3 regions of the Streptomyces violaceoruber genome follow, and region 1 is predicted to be linked to each of the others. Evidence: predicted binding sites of a transcription regulator. Region 1 holds the regulator's gene; each other region holds the start of a gene.

Evidence for each region. The regulator HrcA, encoded in region 1, represses chaperone genes, less so after heat shock. The targets are predictions, from matches to a motif close to TTNGCACTCNGNNNNNCNGAGTGCNAA.
Region 2: the regulator HrcA is predicted to act here: its motif matches at 4,564-4,590, upstream of groL (chaperonin GroEL).
Region 3: the regulator HrcA is predicted to act here: its motif matches at 2,471-2,497, upstream of groES (co-chaperone GroES).

The regions. Positions count from the first base shown of each region.
Region 1 covers NZ_CP137734.1:5,709,451-5,715,773, reverse strand. Annotated here, with positions in the region: gene R2E43_RS25475 (nitronate monooxygenase) at 1-914, opposite strand, end outside; gene dnaJ (molecular chaperone DnaJ) at 1,003-2,139, opposite strand; gene hrcA (heat-inducible transcriptional repressor HrcA) at 2,140-3,156, opposite strand; gene R2E43_RS25460 (MBL fold metallo-hydrolase) at 3,341-4,084, shown strand; gene R2E43_RS25455 (DUF3097 domain-containing protein) at 4,119-4,943, shown strand; gene R2E43_RS25450 (Uma2 family endonuclease) at 4,921-5,511, opposite strand; gene hemW (radical SAM family heme chaperone HemW) at 5,616-6,323, opposite strand, start outside.
Region 2 covers NZ_CP137734.1:3,807,460-3,813,782, forward strand. Annotated here, with positions in the region: gene R2E43_RS16905 (carboxylesterase/lipase family protein) at 1-1,362, opposite strand, end outside; gene R2E43_RS16910 (NADH:flavin oxidoreductase) at 1,396-2,526, opposite strand; gene groL (chaperonin GroEL) at 2,776-4,401, opposite strand; gene R2E43_RS16920 (cold-shock protein) at 4,729-4,932, opposite strand; gene R2E43_RS16925 (MoaD/ThiS family protein) at 5,351-5,626, opposite strand; gene thrC (threonine synthase) at 5,623-6,323, opposite strand, start outside.
Region 3 covers NZ_CP137734.1:3,371,298-3,377,620, forward strand. Annotated here, with positions in the region: gene R2E43_RS14710 (hypothetical protein) at 1-32, shown strand, start outside; gene groL (chaperonin GroEL) at 257-1,882, opposite strand; gene groES (co-chaperone GroES) at 2,016-2,324, opposite strand; gene R2E43_RS14725 (polysaccharide deacetylase family protein) at 2,659-3,408, opposite strand; gene R2E43_RS14730 (polysaccharide deacetylase family protein) at 3,405-4,325, opposite strand; gene R2E43_RS14735 (class I SAM-dependent methyltransferase) at 4,416-5,588, shown strand; gene R2E43_RS14740 (RNA polymerase sigma factor) at 5,585-6,323, opposite strand, start outside.

The DNA.
Region 1 (6,323 bases):
CGCACCGGCGCGGTGAGGTGGTGCACCTCGGGGTAGGCGGCGGGGGCGTAGGGGCCGTGCTCGCGCAGGAAGCGGTTGACCAGGGCGCGGGCCGGGCGGCCGGAGAAGGCGCGGGTGAGTTCGGTGCGGACGAACAGCGGGTTGGTCAGCGCCTGCTTGTGCAGGTCGTGCGCGCCGGACTCGGAGGTGGCGAGGAAGGCGGTGCCCAGCTGGGCCGCGCTCGCGCCGGCCGCGAGGACCGCGGCGATCTGGCCGCCGCGCATGATGCCGCCGGCGGCGACGATCGGCAGGCTCACCGCCTCCCGGACCTGGGCGACCAGCGACAGCAGTCCGGTCCCGGCGCCGCCGGTCTCCGGGTTGTCCCGGTGGGTGCCCTGGTGGCCGCCGGCCTCCATGCCCTGGGCGATCACCGCGTCGGCGCCGGACTGCTCGACGGCCCGGGCCTCGTCCGCGGTGGTCGCGCCGACCAGCGCGAAGGTGCCCACGCGGTGCAGGGAGTCGACGACCTCGCGGCTGGGCACGCCGAAGTGGAACGACACCACCGGCACGGGGTTGTCCAGCAGGACGGCGACCTTGGTGTCGTAGCCGTCGTCCCGTCCGCAGTCGGGGTCGCCCAGCTCGGTCTCGTACCAGGCGGCCTCGCCGGCCAGCTGGTGGGCGTAGACGTCGACGGCGGCGGGATCGGCCGTCTCCGGCTGCGGGAGGAACAGGTTGACGCCGAAGGGACGGCTGGTGAGCCCCCTCAGCTGTTTGATCTCCTGGTACATCCCGTCCGCGGTCTTGTACCCGGCGGCCAGGAAGCCCAGCCCGCCCGCCTCGGACACCGCGGCCGCGAGCCGCGGCACGGAGACGCCGCCCGCCATGGGCGCCTGCACGATCGGGTAGGGGAAGAGATCGGTCAGTGCGGAGGACATGACGGCATGTTGTCACGTCCTCCACACAAGTCCGAATCCGGGCTTCCGTTGGCATACGCCAGGAGCATCCGCATCGCGGCGTACGGCGTCAGCGCCCGTTGAAGGCGTCCTTCAGCCGCGAGAACAGCCCTTGCTGCCCCGGCTGGAACTGCCCCGTCGGGCGTTCCTCGCCGCGGAGCTTGGCCAGCTCGCGCAGGAGGCGTTCCTGTTCGGGGTCGAGCTTGCCCGGGGTGGTGACCTCGACGTGCACGATGAGGTCGCCGCGACCGCCGCCGCGCAGGTGGGTGACGCCCCGGCCGTGCTTCGGGATCGACTGGCCGGACTGGGTGCCCGGGCGGATGTCGACCTCCTCCATGCCGTCGAGGGTCTCCAGCGGCACCTTGGTGCCGAGGGCCGCCGCCGTCATCGGGATGGTGACCGTGCAGTGCAGGTCGTCGCCGCGCCGCTGGAAGGTGGAGTGGGGCAGCTCGTGGATCTCGACGTACAGGTCGCCGGCCGGGCCGCCGCCGGGGCCGACCTCGCCCTCGCCCGCGAGCTGGATCCGGGTGCCGTTGTCGACACCGGCCGGGATCTTCACGGTCAGGGTGCGCCGGGAGCGGACCCGGCCGTCGCCCGCGCACTCGGGGCACGGGGTCGGGACCACGGTGCCGAAGCCCTGGCACTGCGGGCAGGGGCGCGAGGTCATGACCTGGCCCAGGAAGGACCGGGTGACCTGCGAGACCTCGCCTCGACCGCGGCACATGTCACACGTCTGGGCCGACGTGCCCGGCGCCGCGCCCTCGCCGTTGCAGGTGTTGCAGACGACCGCGGTGTCGACCTGGATGTCCTTGGTCGTACCGAAGGCGGCCTCGTCCAGCTCGACCTCGATGCGGATCATCGCGTCCTGGCCGCGGCGGGTGCGCGAGCGCGGCCCGCGCTGCGACGCCGTGCCGAAGAACGCGTCCATGATGTCCGAGAAGTTCCCGAAGCCACCCGCGCCGAAGCCGCCCGCGCCACCGCCGGCGGCCTGCGAGAGGGGGTCGCCGCCGAGGTCGTAGACCTGCTTCTTCTGCGGGTCCGACAACACCTCGTAGGCGGCGTTGATCTCCTTGAACCGCTCCTGGGTCTTCGGATCGGGGTTGACGTCCGGGTGCAGCTCGCGCGCGAGCCTCCGGAACGCCTTCTTGATCTCGTCCTGGGAAGCGTCGCGGCGCACGCCGAGTACGGCGTAGTAGTCCGTGGCCACCTACGACTCCGCCAGGATCTGTCCGACGTACCGTGCCACTGCGCGTACCGCTCCCATCGTTCCCGGGTAGTCCATGCGGGTCGGTCCGACCACGCCGAGCTTGGCAACCGCCTCGCCGCCCGAACCGTAGCCGACCGACACGACGGACGTTGAGTTGAGTCCCTCGTGGGCGTTCTCGTGACCGATCCGTACGGTCACGCCCGGATCCTTCGCCTCGCCGAGCAGCTTGAGGAGCACCACCTGCTCCTCCAGCGCCTCCAGCACCGGCCGGATCACCAAGGGGAAGTCGTGCCCGAAGCGGGTCAGATTGGCGGTGCCGCCGATCATCAGCCGCTCCTCGTTCTCCTCGACCAGCGTCTCCAGGAGAGTGGAGAGCACGGTGGAGACCGTACCGCGATCCTCGGCCTCGAAGGGCTCCGCCAGATCTTCCACCAGAGCCGGCACGTCCGCGAAACGGCGCCCCGCGACCCGGCTGTTGAGCCGCGCCCGCAGATCGGCCAGCGACGCCTCGCCGAACGGCGCCGGGCAGTCGACCATCCGCTGCTCGACCCGCCCGGTGTCCGTGATCAGCACGAGCATCAGGCGCGCGGGCGCGAGCGAGAGCAGCTCCACGTGCCGCACGGTCGAGCGCGTCAGCGACGGATACTGCACGACGGCGACCTGCCGGGTGAGCTGCGCCAGCAGCCGCACCGTGCGGGCCACGACGTCGTCGAGGTCGACGGCGCCCTCCAGGAAGTTCTGGATGGCACGCCGCTCGGGCGCGGTCATCGGCTTGACGCCCGCCAGCTTGTCGACGAAGAGCCGGTAGCCCTTGTCGGTCGGGATGCGCCCCGCGCTGGTGTGCGGCTGCGCGATGAACCCCTCGTCCTCCAGGGCCGCCATGTCGTTGCGCACGGTGGCCGGGGAGACGCCGAGGTTGTGCCGCTCGGTGAGGGCCTTGGAGCCGACCGGTTCCTCGGTGCCGACGTAGTCCTGGACGATGGCGCGCAGCACCTTCAGCCTGCGTTCACTGAGCATCGGCGCGCACCTCCAGCTGTCGTCCGCCCGTTTCGGCCCGTCTGGCCCTGTCTGACCGGCCTGACCGGTCCGATCTGTCCGCCCTGGCACTCATGGCTCGCGAGTGCCAGACTTCCCCGGCCCAGTGTACGGCCGTGGGGTACGCCCCCGGCAAGGCCGGGACCAAGCCGTTAGCGTCGTCGCCGTGACGGTGACTTGGGAAGAGCTGGGCTGGGAGCGGCTGGCGGACGGGGTGGGGCGGTGCCGGCTGCCGGGCTGGGACTGCACGGCGGGGCTGGTGCTCGGCGCCGACGCGGCGCTGATGGTGGACGCCGGGTCGAGCCTCGACGAGGGCGCCCGGTTGCGCGAGGGGGCGCGGCGGCTCGCCGGCCGCCGTGTGACGCATCTCGCGCTGACCCACCCGCATTTCGACCACGTCTTCGGCGCGGCGGCGTTCACGGGCGCCGAGGTGTACGGCGCGTACGGCGCGGCGGGTACGGGCGCGCTGTTCGCGCCGGGCGGACAGGGGCGTCAGGCGCTGCGCGCGGACGCGGTGGCGGAGGGGCTGGACTCCCGGGCGGCCCGGGAGGCGGCCGAGGCGCTCTCCCCCGTCCGGCACGAGGTCCGGGGCGAGCAGCCGCTCGACCTGGGCGGCGGACGGCGGGTCCTGCTGGCCGACGTGGGGCCGGGGCACACCGGGCACGACCTGGCGGTGCTGGTGCCGGGCTCCCCGGACGTCCTGTTCTGCGGCGACCTGGTCGAGGAGTCCGGCGAGCCGCAGGCGGGGCCCGACGCCGTACCGTCGCACTGGCCGGCCGCCCTGGACCGGCTGCTGGAGCTGGGCGGCGACGACGCGCTGTACGTCCCCGGTCACGGAGCGGTGGTGGACGCGGCGTTCGTCCGGGTCCAACGGGACGCGCTGGCCGCCCGGTTCGGCGTGTCGCGTTGATCACGGGGCGGGCGTTCCTCGTATCGTCGGCAGAATGCGCCAGTACTCCGCCGACCTGACCCCTCCGTGGAAGAAACCGCAGCCGGTTCCCGAGGTGCCCGCCGATCCCGGCCTGGTGGTCGAGGAGCCCGGCACCGGGTTCTGCGGCGCGGTGATCCGCTGCGAGGCGGGCACGGTGACCCTGGAGGACCGCTTCGGCAAGCACCGCGTCTTCCCGCTGGAACCGCGCGGCTTCCTGTTGGAGGGGCGGGTGGTGACGCTGGTCCGCCCGCCCTCCCCGTCCGGTCCCGCGCGGTCCGCCCCTTCCCGTACGGCGTCCGGTTCGGTCGCCGTCCCCGGCGCCCGCGCCCGGGTGGCGCGCGCCGGGCGCATCTACGTCGAGGGGCGGCACGACGCCGAGCTGGTCGAGAAGGTCTGGGGCGACGACCTGCGCATCGAGGGGGTGGTGGTGGAGTACCTGGGCGGCGTGGACGACCTTCCGTCGATCGTCGCCGACTTCGCCCCGGGCCCGGACGCACGGCTGGGCGTACTGGTGGACCACCTGGTGCCGGGTTCGAAGGAGTGGCGCATCGCGGAGGCGGTGACGAGCGAGCACGCGCTGGTCGTGGGCCACCCGTACATCGACATCTGGGAGGCGGTGAAGCCGGCGTCGGTCGGCATCGACGCCTGGCCCCGGGTGCCTCGCGGTCAGGACTGGAAGACCGGAGTGTGCAGGGCGGTGGGGTGGCCGGCCGAGAACACGGGGGCGGTGTGGCAGGCGATCCTGGCCCGGGTGGACTCGTACAAGGACCTGGAGCCGGAGTTGCTGGGGCGGGTGGAGGAGCTGATCGATTTCGTCACGGGTAGCGGTGGGGCCTGACCTTCTCGTAGACGGCGAACTCGCTGGTGTCCAGTTCGACACCGACGGGTTCCAGCGGCGTGATGTCACCGAACTTCGTGAGTCGCTGACACCGGTAGTCAGCGTGTTCACCACGGCCCGTCGGCTCGGTGAGTAGGACGCACTGCCCCATGACCGGGTCGATAATCAGGTAAGCGGGCACCTTGGCTGCCGCGTAGATTGAGCGCTTGACTCCGTAATCACGGTCAACGCTTGTCTTGGAGACAACTTCGACAAGCATGGTGATGACCTCGGACGGCATTAGGCGTCCATGCTCAGGTCCAGCACCCCGTTCGATCACTACGAGATCCGGCTGAGGTTCACTGGACTCTTCGAGGATCGCAATGTCCTGAGTCTGGAGTCGCCGCCAGCGGCTGCGGGGAATCTGGTCCACCACCGCTTCCACGATGTCGTTGTGAGCCACGTCAGGCCCCGCCATCATCACGATTTCCCCCCGGAGGAGCTCGACCTTGAATCCCTCGGGGAACACGAACTCCTCGAAGAACTTCACGATGCCGGTGGTCATTGGTCGGTCATCCACAGCGGTCATCTCCGCAGCCCTCCGGTTTCCGCCACCGTGCGATTGCGGCAGCAGCTTACGAACCAGGTTAGGGACCGAACCCGCGTTCCGCACCGATCCACTCCCCCGAGTGATCAGTCCACCAGGTCCCGTACCACCGCGTCCGCCAGCAGCCGCCCGCGCAGCGTCAGCACCGCGCTCCCGGCCTCGTACGGCCCCTCCTGGAGCAGCCCCTCCGACAGTGCCCGCCGCGACGCCGCGAGCCCCGCCTCCCGCAGCAGCGACAGCGGGACGCCCTCCCGCAGGCGCAGCTCCAGCAGGATGCGCTCCACGCGCCGGTCCTCGTCCGTGAGGATCTCGCGCCCCGCGCCCGGCGACTTGCCCGCCGCCAGCGCCCCCGCGTACGCCCCCGGGTGCTTCACGTTCCACCACCGCACGCCCCCCACGTGGGAGTGCGCGCCCGGTCCCGCGCCCCACCAGTCGGCGCCCCGCCAGTACAGCTCGTTGTGCAGGCAGCGCCCCGCGTCGGAGGTGGCCCAGTTGGACACCTCGTACCAGTCGTAACCGGCCGCGGACAGTGCCTCCTCGGCGATCAGGTACCGGTCGGCGTGCACGTCGTCGTCGGTCATCGGGACCTCGCCGCGCCGGATGCGGCGGGCGAGCTGGGTGCCCTCCTCGACGATCAGGGCGTACGCCGAGACGTGGTCGGGTCCGGCGCCGAGCGCGGCGTCCAGGGAGGCCCGCCAGTCGTCGTCGGACTCGCCGGGGGTGCCGTAGATCAGGTCGAGGTTGACGTGGTCGAAGCCGGCCGCGCGGGCCTCGGCGACACAGGCCTCGGGGCG
Region 2 (6,323 bases), 1.9 Mb from region 1:
GGAGCGGAAGCGGGCGGACAGGGCCAGCGCCTCCTCGGACGGCTCCGCGCCGCCGAACTGGAGCAGTGCGAGGCTCTCCTGGAAGGTGCCGAAGAGGAGCGGGATGTCCAGGGCGTGGCAGGCGCCCAGGGCGCCGTCGAAGGCGGGGGCGGGCCAGGTGAGTTCGTAGACGTGGGACCGGCCGCCGCCCGCGAGGTGGGCCTCGGCCAAGTGCAGGGACGGCATCGCGAACAGCCAGTCGGTCTGGACGCGTTCGTAGAGGTCGTTGGCCGACGCATCCGGGAACGCGGCGCGGTAGGCGGCCTCGCCGCCCGGCGCGTACAGGCGCAGCGCGGCGCTCGCGCGGTCCTCGCCGATCTGACCGAGCTTGCCCGCCATGGCGGTGAACAGCCGGTTCTCGTCGCGGTTGTGGCCGACCAGCAGGTCCACGTCCCGCGCCGCGCCGGACGTCAGCGCCTGCCACGGCGTGACGGGGAGGAACTCGCCGTCCACGACGGGCGCGTACGGGGTCACCGTGGGCGCCGCCTGGCCCCAGCGGGAGACGTTGCCCGGCATCTTCGGGGCGAGGGCCTGGCCCGCCTTGACGAGCTGGTCCGGAGTGATCTCGGAGAGGTCTTCGACGGTCGGGCGCAGGCCCAGCTCGGCGGCGAGGGCGGTGCCGATGTCGGCGGCGAGGGCGGCGGAGAAGAACGTGCCCGGCACGCTCTGGGCGACGGCCCGCCGGAAGAGTCCGGCCGCGCGGGGCATGGCGAGCAGGGCGGCCACGGAACCGGCGCCCGCCGACTCGCCGAAGATCGTGACCTGGTCGGGGTCGCCGCCGAACGCGGCGATGTTGTCCTGCACCCAGGCCAGCGCCGCGATCTGGTCGAGCAGGCCCCGGTTGGCGGGGGCGCCCTCGATGTGGGCGAAGCCCTCCATGCCGAGGCGGTAGTTGAGGGTGACGACGACGAGGTCGCCGTCGGCGGCTATGCGGCGGGCGTCGTAGGCGGGGCTGCCGGAATGGCCCATCTTGTAGGCGCCGCCGTGGATCCAGACCATGACCGGGCGGTGGGCGGCCGGGTCGGGGGCGGGGGTCCAGACGTTGACCGTCAGCCAGTCGTCGCCCCCGGGGACGTCCGGGGGGCCGGCGGTGCCCGCGGCGCCGAGGTCCTGCGGGGGCGGCGGGCCGAAATCGTATGCGTCGCGTACGCCGTCCCAGGGGCGGGGGCGGCGCGGGGCGGCGAAGCGGGCGTCCCCCACCGGGGGCTGGGCGAAGGGGATGCCGCGGAAGACGGTCAGCCCGTCCTCGGTCCGGCCGCGCACCGCGCCGGAGGGGGTGCGCACCACGGGTTCCACTGACTCGGCAGGTCCAGGGATCGTCATCCTCCGGACCCTACGCCGTGGTGCGCACCGCGCTCAGCTGAGGGTCTTCAGCGATGCCGCGTCGTACGGGGCGAGTTCGTCGAAGCGGCCGTCGAGGACCTTCTGGGCCCACCGCGGGTCGTGGAGCAGCGCGCGGCCGACGGCGACCAGGTCGAACTCGTCCCGCTCCAGGCGGTCGAGGAGGTTGTCGAGGCTGCCGACGGGGGCGCCCTCGCCCTGGAAGGCCCTGTTGAAGTCGCCGTCGAGACCGACCGAGCCGACGGTGATGGCGGTCCTGCCGGTGAGCTTCTTGGTCCAGCCGGCGAGGTTGAGGTCCGAGTCCTCGAACTCGGGCAGCCAGTAGCGGCGGGTGGAGGCGTGGAAGGCGTCGACACCGGCCGAGGCGAGCGGGGTGAGGATGGCCTCCAGCTCTTCCGGGGTCTCGGCGAGGCGGGCGTCGTAGGCCTCCTGCTTCCACTGGGAGTAGCGGAAGATCACGGGGAAGTCCGCGGAGACGGTCTCCCGTACGGCGGCCACGATCTCGGCGGCGAACCTGGTCCGGGCCACGGGGTCGCCGCCGTAGGCGTCGGTGCGGCGGTTGGTGCCGGACCACAGGAACTGGTCGACGAGGTAGCCGTGGGCGCCGTGGATCTCCACGCCGTCGAAGCCGATGCGCTCGGCGGCCGCGGCCGACTCGGCGAAGGCGCCGATGACGTCGTCCAGGTCGCGCTGGGTCATCGCCCTGCCGGTCGGCTCGTCCTCGCCGATGCGCAGGCCGGACGGGCCGACGGCGGGGGCGTCCGGGAAGGGCTGCTCCCCGGCCTTGCGGACCATGCCGATGTGCCACAGCTGCGGCACGATCGTGCCGCCCGCCGCGTGCACCGCCTCGGCGACCTTCGCCCACCCGGCGAGCTGCTCCTCGCCGTGGAAGCGCGGCACGCGGTCGCTCTGCCCGGCCGAGTCGTGGCCGACGTAGGTGCCCTCGGTGACGATCAGTCCGACTCCGGCGGCGGCACGACGGGAGTAGTACGACACCACGTCCTCGCCGGGGACGCCGCCCGGGGAGAACATCCGGGTCATCGGCGCCATCGCGATGCGGTTGGGCACGGTGAGGCCGTTGATCGTGGCCGGGCGGGCGAGCAGTTGGGCGGCGCGGGTGGCGGCCTCGGCGGGGGTGACGGTCACGTGGGGGCTCCTGGGATGGGGTACCGGTCGGTATGTGCGCGCGCATTCATCGCACTCCAACGGGAACGGGCCCGCCCGGCCGGACCATTCCGCCCGGCGCCCCGATGTGACCCGGGCCATAGCGGAAGGGCGGGGGCGGACGGGGGCGAGGGGCGGGCGGGGGCCGGACACGCCCGAGGGCGGCACCCCCCTCGCGGGGAGTGCCGCCCTCGGTCCGTACGGGACGATCGATCAACCGGAGCCGGTCGATCAGAAGTCCATGTCACCGCCCGGCATGCCGCCCGGGGCGCCCGCCGGAGCGGCCTTCTCGGGCTTGTCGGCGATGACGGCCTCGGTGGTGAGGAACAGCGCGGCGATGGAGGCGGCGTTCTGCAGGGCAGAGCGGGTCACCTTCGCCGGGTCGATGATGCCTTCGGCGATCATGTCGACGTACTCACCGGTGGCGGCGTTCAGGCCGTGGCCGACGGTCAGGTTGCGGACCTTCTCCACGACGACGCCGCCCTCGAGACCGCCGTTGACGGCGATCTGCTTCAGCGGGGCCTCCAGGGCGAGCTTCACGGCGTTGGCGCCGGTCGCCTCGTCACCCGTCAGCTCCAGCTTCTCGAAGACCTGGGAGGCCTGGAGCAGGGCCACGCCACCACCGGCGACGATGCCCTCCTCGACGGCCGCCTTCGCGTTGCGAACGGCGTCCTCGATGCGGTGCTTGCGCTCCTTGAGCTCGACCTCGGTGGCGGCACCGGCCTTGATGACGGCCACGCCGCCGGCCAGCTTCGCCAGGCGCTCCTGGAGCTTCTCGCGGTCGTAGTCCGAGTCGCTGTTCTCGATCTCGGCGCGGATCTGGTTGACGCGGCCCTGAACCTGGTCGGCCGAACCGGCGCCGTCCACGATCGTGGTCTCGTCCTTGGTGATGACGACCTTGCGCGCGCTGCCCAGCAGGTCCAGCGTGGCGTTCTCGAGCTTGAGGCCGACCTCCTCGGAGATGACCTCGCCGCCCGTGAGGATGGCGATGTCGCCGAGCATGGCCTTGCGGCGGTCGCCGAAGCCCGGAGCCTTGACGGCGACGGACTTGAAGGTGCCGCGGATCTTGTTGACGACCAGGGTCGACAGGGCCTCGCCCTCGACGTCCTCGGCGATGATCAGCAGCGGCTTGCCCGACTGCATGACCTTCTCCAGGAGCGGCAGCAGGTCCTTGACGTTGCCGATCTTGGAGTTGGCGATCAGGATGTACGGGTCGTCGAGCGACGCCTCCATACGCTCCATGTCGGTGGCGAAGTACGCCGAGATGTAGCCCTTGTCGAAGCGCATACCCTCGGTGAGCTCCAGCTCCAGACCGAAGGTCTGGGACTCCTCGACGGTGATGACGCCTTCCTTGCCGACCTTGTCCATGGCCTCGGCGATGAGCTCGCCGATCTGGGTGTCGGCGGCGGAGATCGAGGCCGTGGAGGCGATCTGCTCCTTGGTCTCGACGTCCTTGGCCTGCTCGAGCAGGGCGGCGGAGACGGCCTCGACGGCCTTCTCGATACCGCGCTTCAGGGCCATCGGGTTGGCGCCGGCCGCGACGTTGCGCAGGCCTTCCTTGACCAGGGCCTGGGCGAGAACGGTCGCGGTGGTCGTACCGTCACCGGCGACGTCGTCCGTCTTCTTGGCGACTTCCTTGACCAGCTCGGCGCCGATCTTCTCGTACGGGTCCTCGAGCTCGATCTCCTTGGCGATGGAGACACCATCGTTGGTGATCGTGGGGGCGCCCCACTTCTTCTCGAGGACGACGTTGCGGCCCTTGGGGCCGAGCGTCACCTTGACGGCGTCCGCGAGCTGGTTCATGCCGCGCTCGAGGCCGCGCCGCGCCTCCTCGTCGAACGCGATGATCTTGGCCATGTGAAGTGGTCCCTCCAGGACTGGGGGTGATTCCTTCGGACCGCGCCCGCGCCCGCGACGGACGGCTCGCCGGCCTTGTGGTTCCTTCCCCACCCGGCCTGCGGGCCTCACCGACCCGGTCCTTCGTTGTCACTCTCACCTTCAGAGTGCTAACGCCAATGATTAGCACTCGGCATGGTCGAGTGCAAGCGCCTCTCGGGGATCGGGCCGTCCGGTCAGCCACCCGCGAACAGCGGGACGACGGGCGTCCGGGCAGGCCGAAGGGCCCGTACCCCTGGAGGTACGGGCCCTTCGGATGAAGACCGGGTGCTGCGGTGGCCGCGCGTCTCAGGCGCTGAGGCGAACCATGTCGGCCTGCGGGCCCTTCTGACCCTGCGAGATCTCGAACTCGACCCGCTGGCCTTCTTCGAGGGTGCGGTAGCCGTCCATCTGAATCGCGCTGTAGTGGACGAAAACATCCGCACCACCGTCGACCGCGATGAAGCCGTACCCCTTCTCCGCGTTGAACCACTTGACGGTGCCCTGAGCCATGCCTAACTCCCCTATTACTGGCCCTTGCACAGATCCGCACTTCGCGGACCCGGGTCAGACCTCGCCCCCTCACGACTGGGGGCGTGCGCCGGAACGCGTCGACCGCGGCTGAATGTATCTGTCCAACTGCCGTCTGCAACAGGTCAATCGGACGAGAAATCTGGACGCGCCCGGTCCGGAATGTGGCGAGAATTCGCCTGAATTCGGGTCAAGTCGGGTCACGCAAAGGGAACAAAAGCCGCGAAATACGCTCGCACTTTGGCTGCTTCTTGTCGGGCGGGCGGCAGGAATTAACGGTTCCCGTTGTGTTGATCGGGAGCGCGTTCCCCAACTCTACCGCGCTCAACCACATGGAATTGCCCCCTCCGTTTCTCTCACGGAGAGGGCAATACGCACTACCAGGTGTATCCGCGGCGAATCAGCCGCCGGCGACCGCCGGGATGATCGAGACGCCCGCGCCGTCCGGGGTGGCCGTCTGAAGGCCCTGCTCGAAGCGGACGTCGTCGTCGTTGACGTACACGTTGACGAAGCGGCGCAGCTTGCCCTGGTCGTCCAGGACGCGGGCGGCGATGCCGGTGTGGTTCTTCTCCAGGTCGGAGATGACCTCCCCGAGGTTGGCCCCGTCGGCGCTCACCTCGGCCTTGCCGCCGGTGTAGGTGCGCAGGATGGTCGGGATGCGAACGGTCACGCTCATGCGAGGCCAGCCTCTCGGAAGGAGTCCAGGTTCGGGCGGATGGTGGCGGTGAGACCGGTGCCGGCCACCGCGTCGAGGGTCTTCAGGCCGTCGCCGGTGTTCAGGACGACGGTGGTGAGCGAGGGGTCGAGGACGCCGTTCTCGATCAGCTTCCTGGTGACGCCGACCGTCACGCCGCCCGCCGTCTCCGCGAAGATGCCCTCGGTACGGGCGAGCAGCTTGATCGCGTCCACGACCTGCTCGTCGGTCACGTCCTCCACGGCGCCGCCGGTGCGGCGGGCGATGTCGAGGACGTAGGGGCCGTCGGCGGGGTTGCCGATGGCCAGCGACTTGGCGATGGTGTTCGGCTTCTGCGGGCGGACCACGTCGTGCCCGGCCTTGTACGCCGTGGAGACCGGCGAGCAGCCCTCGGCCTGCGCGCCGAAGATCTTGTACGGCCGGTCCTCGACCAGACCCAGCTCGATCAGCTCCTTGAGCCCTTTGTCGATCTTCGTCAGCTGGGAGCCGGAGGCGATCGGCACGACGATCTGGTCGGGCAGCCGCCAGCCGAGCTGCTCGCAGATCTCGTAGGCGAGGGTCTTGGAACCCTCGGCGTAGTACGGCCGCAGGTTGACGTTGACGAAGCCCCAGCCCTCGCCGGCCGGGTCGCCGATCAGCTCGGAGCAGAAGCGGTTCACGTCGTCGTAGTTGCCCTCGA
Region 3 (6,323 bases), 2.3 Mb from region 1:
AGCGCGTACTACCGCTGAGCGGCCTGCTGTGACGGCTCGTCGCTGAGATTCGTCGGGGAAATCGCCCCGGAGGGGCGTGGGGAACTGCGCGCGCAACCACGACGTCGCCGCACCCGGCAACGAACCCGGTGGGGCAGAACCCGGTGGGGCAGACGCCGACCCGGCACGGGCACCGGAACCGGCACCTGGAAAGAACGGTGCCCGGCCCCCCGCAGGGGACCGGGCACCGTTCGCTCAGCTCAGCTCAGCGTGTCGCTCAGTGGGAGTGGCCGTGGCTGTGGCCACCGGCGGCCGGCTCTTCCTCTTCCTTCTTCTCGACGACCAGGGTCTCGGTCGTCAGCAGGAGGGAGGCGATGGAGGCGGCGTTCTCCAGGGCGGAGCGGGTGACCTTCACCGGGTCGATGACGCCGGCCTTGACCAGGTCGCCGTACTCGCCGGTGGCGGCGTTGAAGCCCTGGCCCTTGTCGAGGTCGGCGACCTTGGAGGTGATGACGTAACCCTCCAGGCCGGCGTTCTCGGCGATCCAGCGCAGCGGCTCGACCGCGGCGCGGCGGACGACCGCGACACCGGTGGCCTCGTCGCCGGTCTTGCCGAGGTTGCCCTCGAGCACCTTGACGGCGTGGACCAGCGCGGAGCCACCACCGGAGACGATGCCCTCCTCGACCGCGGCGCGGGTCGCGGAGATGGCGTCCTCCAGACGGTGCTTGCGCTCCTTCAGCTCCACCTCGGTGGCGGCGCCGACCTTGATCACGCACACGCCGCCGGCCAGCTTCGCGAGGCGCTCCTGGAGCTTCTCGCGGTCCCAGTCGGAGTCCGTGTTCTCGATCTCGGCCTTGATCTGGGCGATGCGGCCCTGGACCTCGTCGCGCTTGCCGGCACCGTCGACGATCGTGGTGTCGTCCTTGGTGACGGTGATGCGGCGGGCGGTGCCGAGCACCTCGAGGCCGACCTGGTCGAGCTTGAGGCCGACCTCCTCGGAGATGACCGTGGCGCCGGTGAGGACGGCCATGTCCTGCAGCATCGCCTTGCGGCGGTCGCCGAAGCCGGGGGCCTTGACGGCCACCGCGTTGAAGGTGCCGCGGATCTTGTTGACGACGAGGGTGGAGAGCGCCTCGCCCTCCAGGTCCTCGGCGATGATCAGCAGCGGCTTGGAGGCGTTGGCCTGGATGACCTTCTCCAGCAGCGGCAGCAGGTCCGCGATGGAGGAGATCTTGCCCTGGTTGATCAGGATGTACGGGTCGTCGAGGACGGCCTCCATGCGCTCCTGGTCCGTCACGAAGTACGGCGACAGGTAGCCCTTGTCGAAGGCCATGCCCTCGGTGAAGTCCAGCTCCAGACCGAAGGTGTTGGACTCCTCGACGGTGATGACACCGTCCTTGCCGACCTTGTCCATCGCTTCGGCGATCAGCTCGCCGACCTGCTGGTCCTGGGCGGACAGCGCGGCCACGGCGGCGATGTCGGACTTCTCGTCGATCGGGCGGGCGGTGGCGAGAAGGTCTTCCGACACGGCGGCGACGGCCGCGTCGATGCCCTTCTTCAGCAGCGCCGGGGAGGCACCGGCGGCGACGTTCTTCAGGCCCTCGCGCACGAGCGCCTGGGCGAGCACGGTGGCGGTGGTGGTGCCGTCACCCGCGATGTCGTTGGTCTTGGTCGCCACCTCCTTCACCAGCTGGGCGCCGAGGTTCTCGTACGGGTCCTCGACCTCGACCTCGCGGGCGATGGTGACGCCGTCGTTGGTGATGGTGGGGGCGCCGAACTTCTTGTCGATGACGACGTTGCGGCCCTTGGGGCCGATCGTCACCTTCACGGTGTCGGCGAGCTTGTTGACGCCGCGCTCGAGGGCGCGACGGGCGTCCTCGTCGAACTTCAGGATCTTCGCCATGGGAGCGTGAGCCCTCTTCCGGAAATCTTGGGGTTATACGGCAACTGCGCCCCCGACGCCCGGCTTTTTATGGTCGCGGGAGCCAGGGGCGCAGCTGGAAAGCAAGGTGCTTCGGTGAAGCGAAGTACTACTTCTACTTCTCGACGATCGCGAGCACGTCGCGGGCCGAGAGGACGAGGTACTCCTCGCCGTTGTACTTCACCTCGGTGCCGCCGTACTTGCTGTAGAGCACGACGTCGCCGACGCTGACGTCGAGCGGAAGGCGGTTGCCGTCCTCGAAGCGGCCCGGGCCGACGGCCAGGACGACGCCCTCCTGGGGCTTCTCCTTGGCCGTGTCCGGAATGACCAGGCCCGAAGCCGTGGTCTGCTCGGCGTCGAGCGGCTGGACCACGATGCGGTCCTCGAGCGGCTTGATGGCAACCTTGGAGCTGGTGGTCGTCACGATCCGACCTCCCCCTTCGGAGATCTCACGGGGTTAACTGTCTGAGGTGGCGACCAGGTGGATCCGTCGTCGCGGGTGCCGGACCTGCCCGTCGCGTAGTTGGCACTCTCCAGTGGGGAGTGCCAGGTCCGAGACTATGACTGCGATTAGCACTCGGTCAAGCGGAGTGCCAATGCCGGCGGCGCGTCGGCGGGGTTTTCCGGTGAACGCCGGTTCGTTTCGCACCCTGCGTGGGTGCGGGCGCCGCTGGGGCTGCCGCCCCCAGACCCCCGCTGTCGGCCCGGACGGCCTCGTCCTCGCCCCCCCCAGAGGGGGCACCCCCAACGGGCTGTGACTAGAGGTAGTTCTCCAAGTTGCCCACCCTCAGCCCCTGCTCCTCGATCGTCTCCAGCAAACGTTCCGTGCGGGCGGCCAGGTTCGCGGCCGTCGGGTGGTCCGGGTCCACGGCCACGATGTCGCCGGGGTGCAGGCGGTGGTCGCCGCGGGTGTAGGTGAGGGCGCCGTCGGCGTCGAGGGTGGCGCGCCACAGGACCAGGGCCGTGATGCCGCAGTCGGCGGCGGCGCGCAGGGTCGTGGTGTCGTACGTGCCGTGCGGCGGGCGGAAGAGGTGGGCGCGGACGCCGAAGCGGGACCTGAGCTTGGTCTGCTGGCCGCAGATCTCGGCGCGCTGGCCGGCGTGCGGCAGGCCGCGCAGGGAGCGGTGGTCGAGGGTGTGGTTCTGCAGGCTCGCGCCGAACGGGCGCAGCCGGGCGAGGTCGCCGTACGCCGGTCCGGCGACGGTGTCGGTGAGGAACAGGGTGACCGGGAGCCGCCGTTCGCGGATCAGGCCGGCGAAGGCGGGGTCGCGCTCGGCGCTGTCGTCGTAGGTGAGGAAGACGACCGGGTCGTCGGTGCGGACGTGGTCCACGACGGGCGGCAGGCGACGGCCCCGGTCCGCGTCCTGGGCGGGGTCCCCGGCCGCCGCCGCGTGTTCGGCGGGGGCGGCGGCGAGCCGGTCGCAGCCGGTGAGCGGGAGCAGCAGGAGCAGCGGGAGCAGGAGGGCGGCCGGGGCGGCGCCGGCCGGACGGGACCGCCCTCGCCTCACAGGTAGTCCTCCAGGCGGGCCACCGCGTATCCGTCGGCGGTGATCCGGTCCAGGAAGCGGCGGACCATGTCGGTCATGGTGCCGTCCCAGTCGTCCTCGCCCCGGAAGTGGGTGAGGACGATGTCGCCGGGGTGCAGGTCCTGGTCCCACTCGCGGTACTCCCAGTGGTCGACGTACACCTCCTCGCTCCAGATCGGGGCGTACCTGATCCCGCAGGACTTGGCGGCGCGCAGGGTGTCGCGGTTGTAGTTGCCGTACGGCGGGCGGAAGAGGACGGGGCGCTTGCCGTAGTGCTTCTCCATCACGTCCTGCATGCCGCAGATCTCCCGCTTCTGGTCCTCGTAGGAGAGGCCGGGGAGGTAGGGGTGGCTGAGGGTGTGGTTGTTGAGGGTGATGCCGCGGGCCTGCATCTTCTTGAAGTAGCCGTAGTCGTCCTTGATCTCCTCGTCGGTGAGGAAGACGGTGTACGGGATCTTCAGTTCGCTCATCATCCTCAGGAACGCCGGGTCCTTCTCGGCGCCGTCGTCGATGGTGAGGAAGACGACCTTCTCCTTGGTGGGGACCGTGGTGAAGACCGGCGGGAGGCCGTCCTCCTCCTGGCCGTCCACCTCGAAGCCCTCGCGGGCCTCGATCTCCGGCTTCTTCGCGGGGGGCGCGGGGGCCGTCAGCGGGACCTTGTCGAGTTTCCAGCGCTTGGCCGCGGCGGCCAGGGCCGCCCGGGCCTCGCGAGCCTTCGCCGCGCCGTCGACCGCGCGGGCCGGGGGTGCCTGCTGACCGGGGGCGCCCCGCACGCTTTGGTCCTCTGCCTGCGCACAGCCGGCGGCGAGGGCGGCGACGGCGAGGACGGTGGTGGCACGAGAGGCCCGGGACACGCGACGCGATGCCCGACTCTTGTCATTTTGTACGACTGCTCGCATGGTGCCGGATCCTCGCAGTCCCCCGCGGCCGAACCCGACCCGACACCGCGCCGGAGGCACACCATCCACCGACTGGCCCACAATGACCCGGTGAACGACCTCGACTTCCTCCTCACCCCCGAAGGCCGCGCGCTCCTCGACGAGGTGCGCGACACCGACCCCGTGCGGGAGTTGGCGGTCGCGACCCGGCTGCGGCGCACGCATCCCGCCGAGCTGGTGTCGGCGGCGCTCGGGCAGGCGCGGCTGCGGCAGCGCGCGGTGGCGAAGTTCGGGGCCGAGGACGCCGGGCGGATGTTCTTCACGCCCAACGGGGTCGAGCAGTCGACGCGGGCGAGCGTGGCGGCGTACCGGGCGGGGCGGTTCGCGGCGCTGGGCGTGGCCTCGGTCGCCGACCTGTGCTGCGGGATCGGGGGCGACGCGATCGCGCTGGCCCGCGCCGGGATCCGGGTGCTCGCCGTCGACCGGGACCCGGTCACGGCCGCGGCGGCCCGGGCGAACGCCGACGCGCTGGGTCTCGCCGGCCTGATCGAGGTGCGCGAGGCGGATGTCACGGAGGTGGACACGGAGGCGTACGACGCGGTGTTCGTCGATCCCGCGCGCAGGGGCGGGCGGGGCCGGATCTTCGATCCCGAGGCGTACTCGCCGCCGCTGTCCTGGGCCGTGCGGGCGGCCCGTACGGCATCCCGGACCGCAGCGCTGAAGGTCGCGCCCGGCATCCCGCACGAGGCGGTGCCCGAGGACGCCGAGGCGGAGTGGATCTCCGACGGGGGGGACGTGAAGGAGGCCGTGCTGTGGTTCGGGGCCGGCGCGGCGCCGGGGGCGGTGCGGGCCACGCTGCTGCCCGGACCCCGCACCCTGCCCGGCACCGGCCTGCCCGACCCCGAGGTGCGCACGCCCGGCCGGTACCTGTACGAACCGGACGGCGCCGTCATCCGGGCCCACCTGGTCGCCGAGGTCGCCGCGCAGGTCGGCGGCGGGCTGCTCGACGCGACCATCGCGTACGTCACCGCCGACGAACTGCTGCCGACGCCGTACGCCACGGCGTACGAGATCACCGACCGGATGCCCTTCAACGTCAAGAAGCTGAAGGCGCTGCTGCGGGAGCGCGGGGTCGGCACGCTGACGGTGAAGAAGCGGGGCTCGGCGGTGGAGCCGGAGGAGCTGCGCAGGAAGGTCAAACCGCAGGGGCCGAACTCCGCGACGGTGTTCCTGACCCGGGTGGCGGGGGCACCGACGATGCTGGTCGGGCACCCGGCGCGTTAACCACCGGTCGCCTCTTGCGCCCGGCGCCGCAGGAGGGCGCGTTCGCGGGCGTTGCGGGTCAGGGAGGCGGCCCGTTCGAACTCCTCGCGGGCCTCCGCCGTGCGGTCCAGGCGGAGCAGGAGGTCGCCCCGGACGCTGGGGAGCAGGTGGTAGTCGCGCAGGGCCGGTTCGGCGGCGAGGGCGTCCACGAGGGCCAGGGCGGGGGCCGGGCCCTCGGCCATCGAGACGGCGACGGCGCGGTTGAGTTCGACGACCGGGGACGGAGCGCGGGCCGCGAGCAGGCCGTAGAGCGTGGCGATGCGCGGCCAGTCGGTCTCCTCGTAGGTGCGGGCCGTGGCGTGGCAGGCGGCGATCGCGGCCTGGAGGGCGTACGGGCCCGGCCCCTTGGCGCCGGTGGTGGCGTGGGCGTGGCCGAGGGCGGTGACGCCGCGGGTGATGAGCAGGCGGTTCCAGCGGTGGCGGTTCTGGTCCCGCAGCAGCACCGGCTCGCCGTCGGGGGCGGTGCGGGCGGCGGTGCGGGAGGACTGGAACTCCAGCAGCGCGGTCAGGCCGTGGACCTCGGGTTCCTTCGGCATCAGGGCGGACAGGACGCGGGCCAGGCGCAGGGCGTCCTCGCACAGGGCGGGGCGGAGCCAGTCGTCGCCGGCGGTGGCCGCGTAGCCCTCGTTGAAGATCAGGTAGATGACCTCCAGGACCGAGTCGAGGCGGGCCGCCCGGTCCGGTCCGTACGGCACC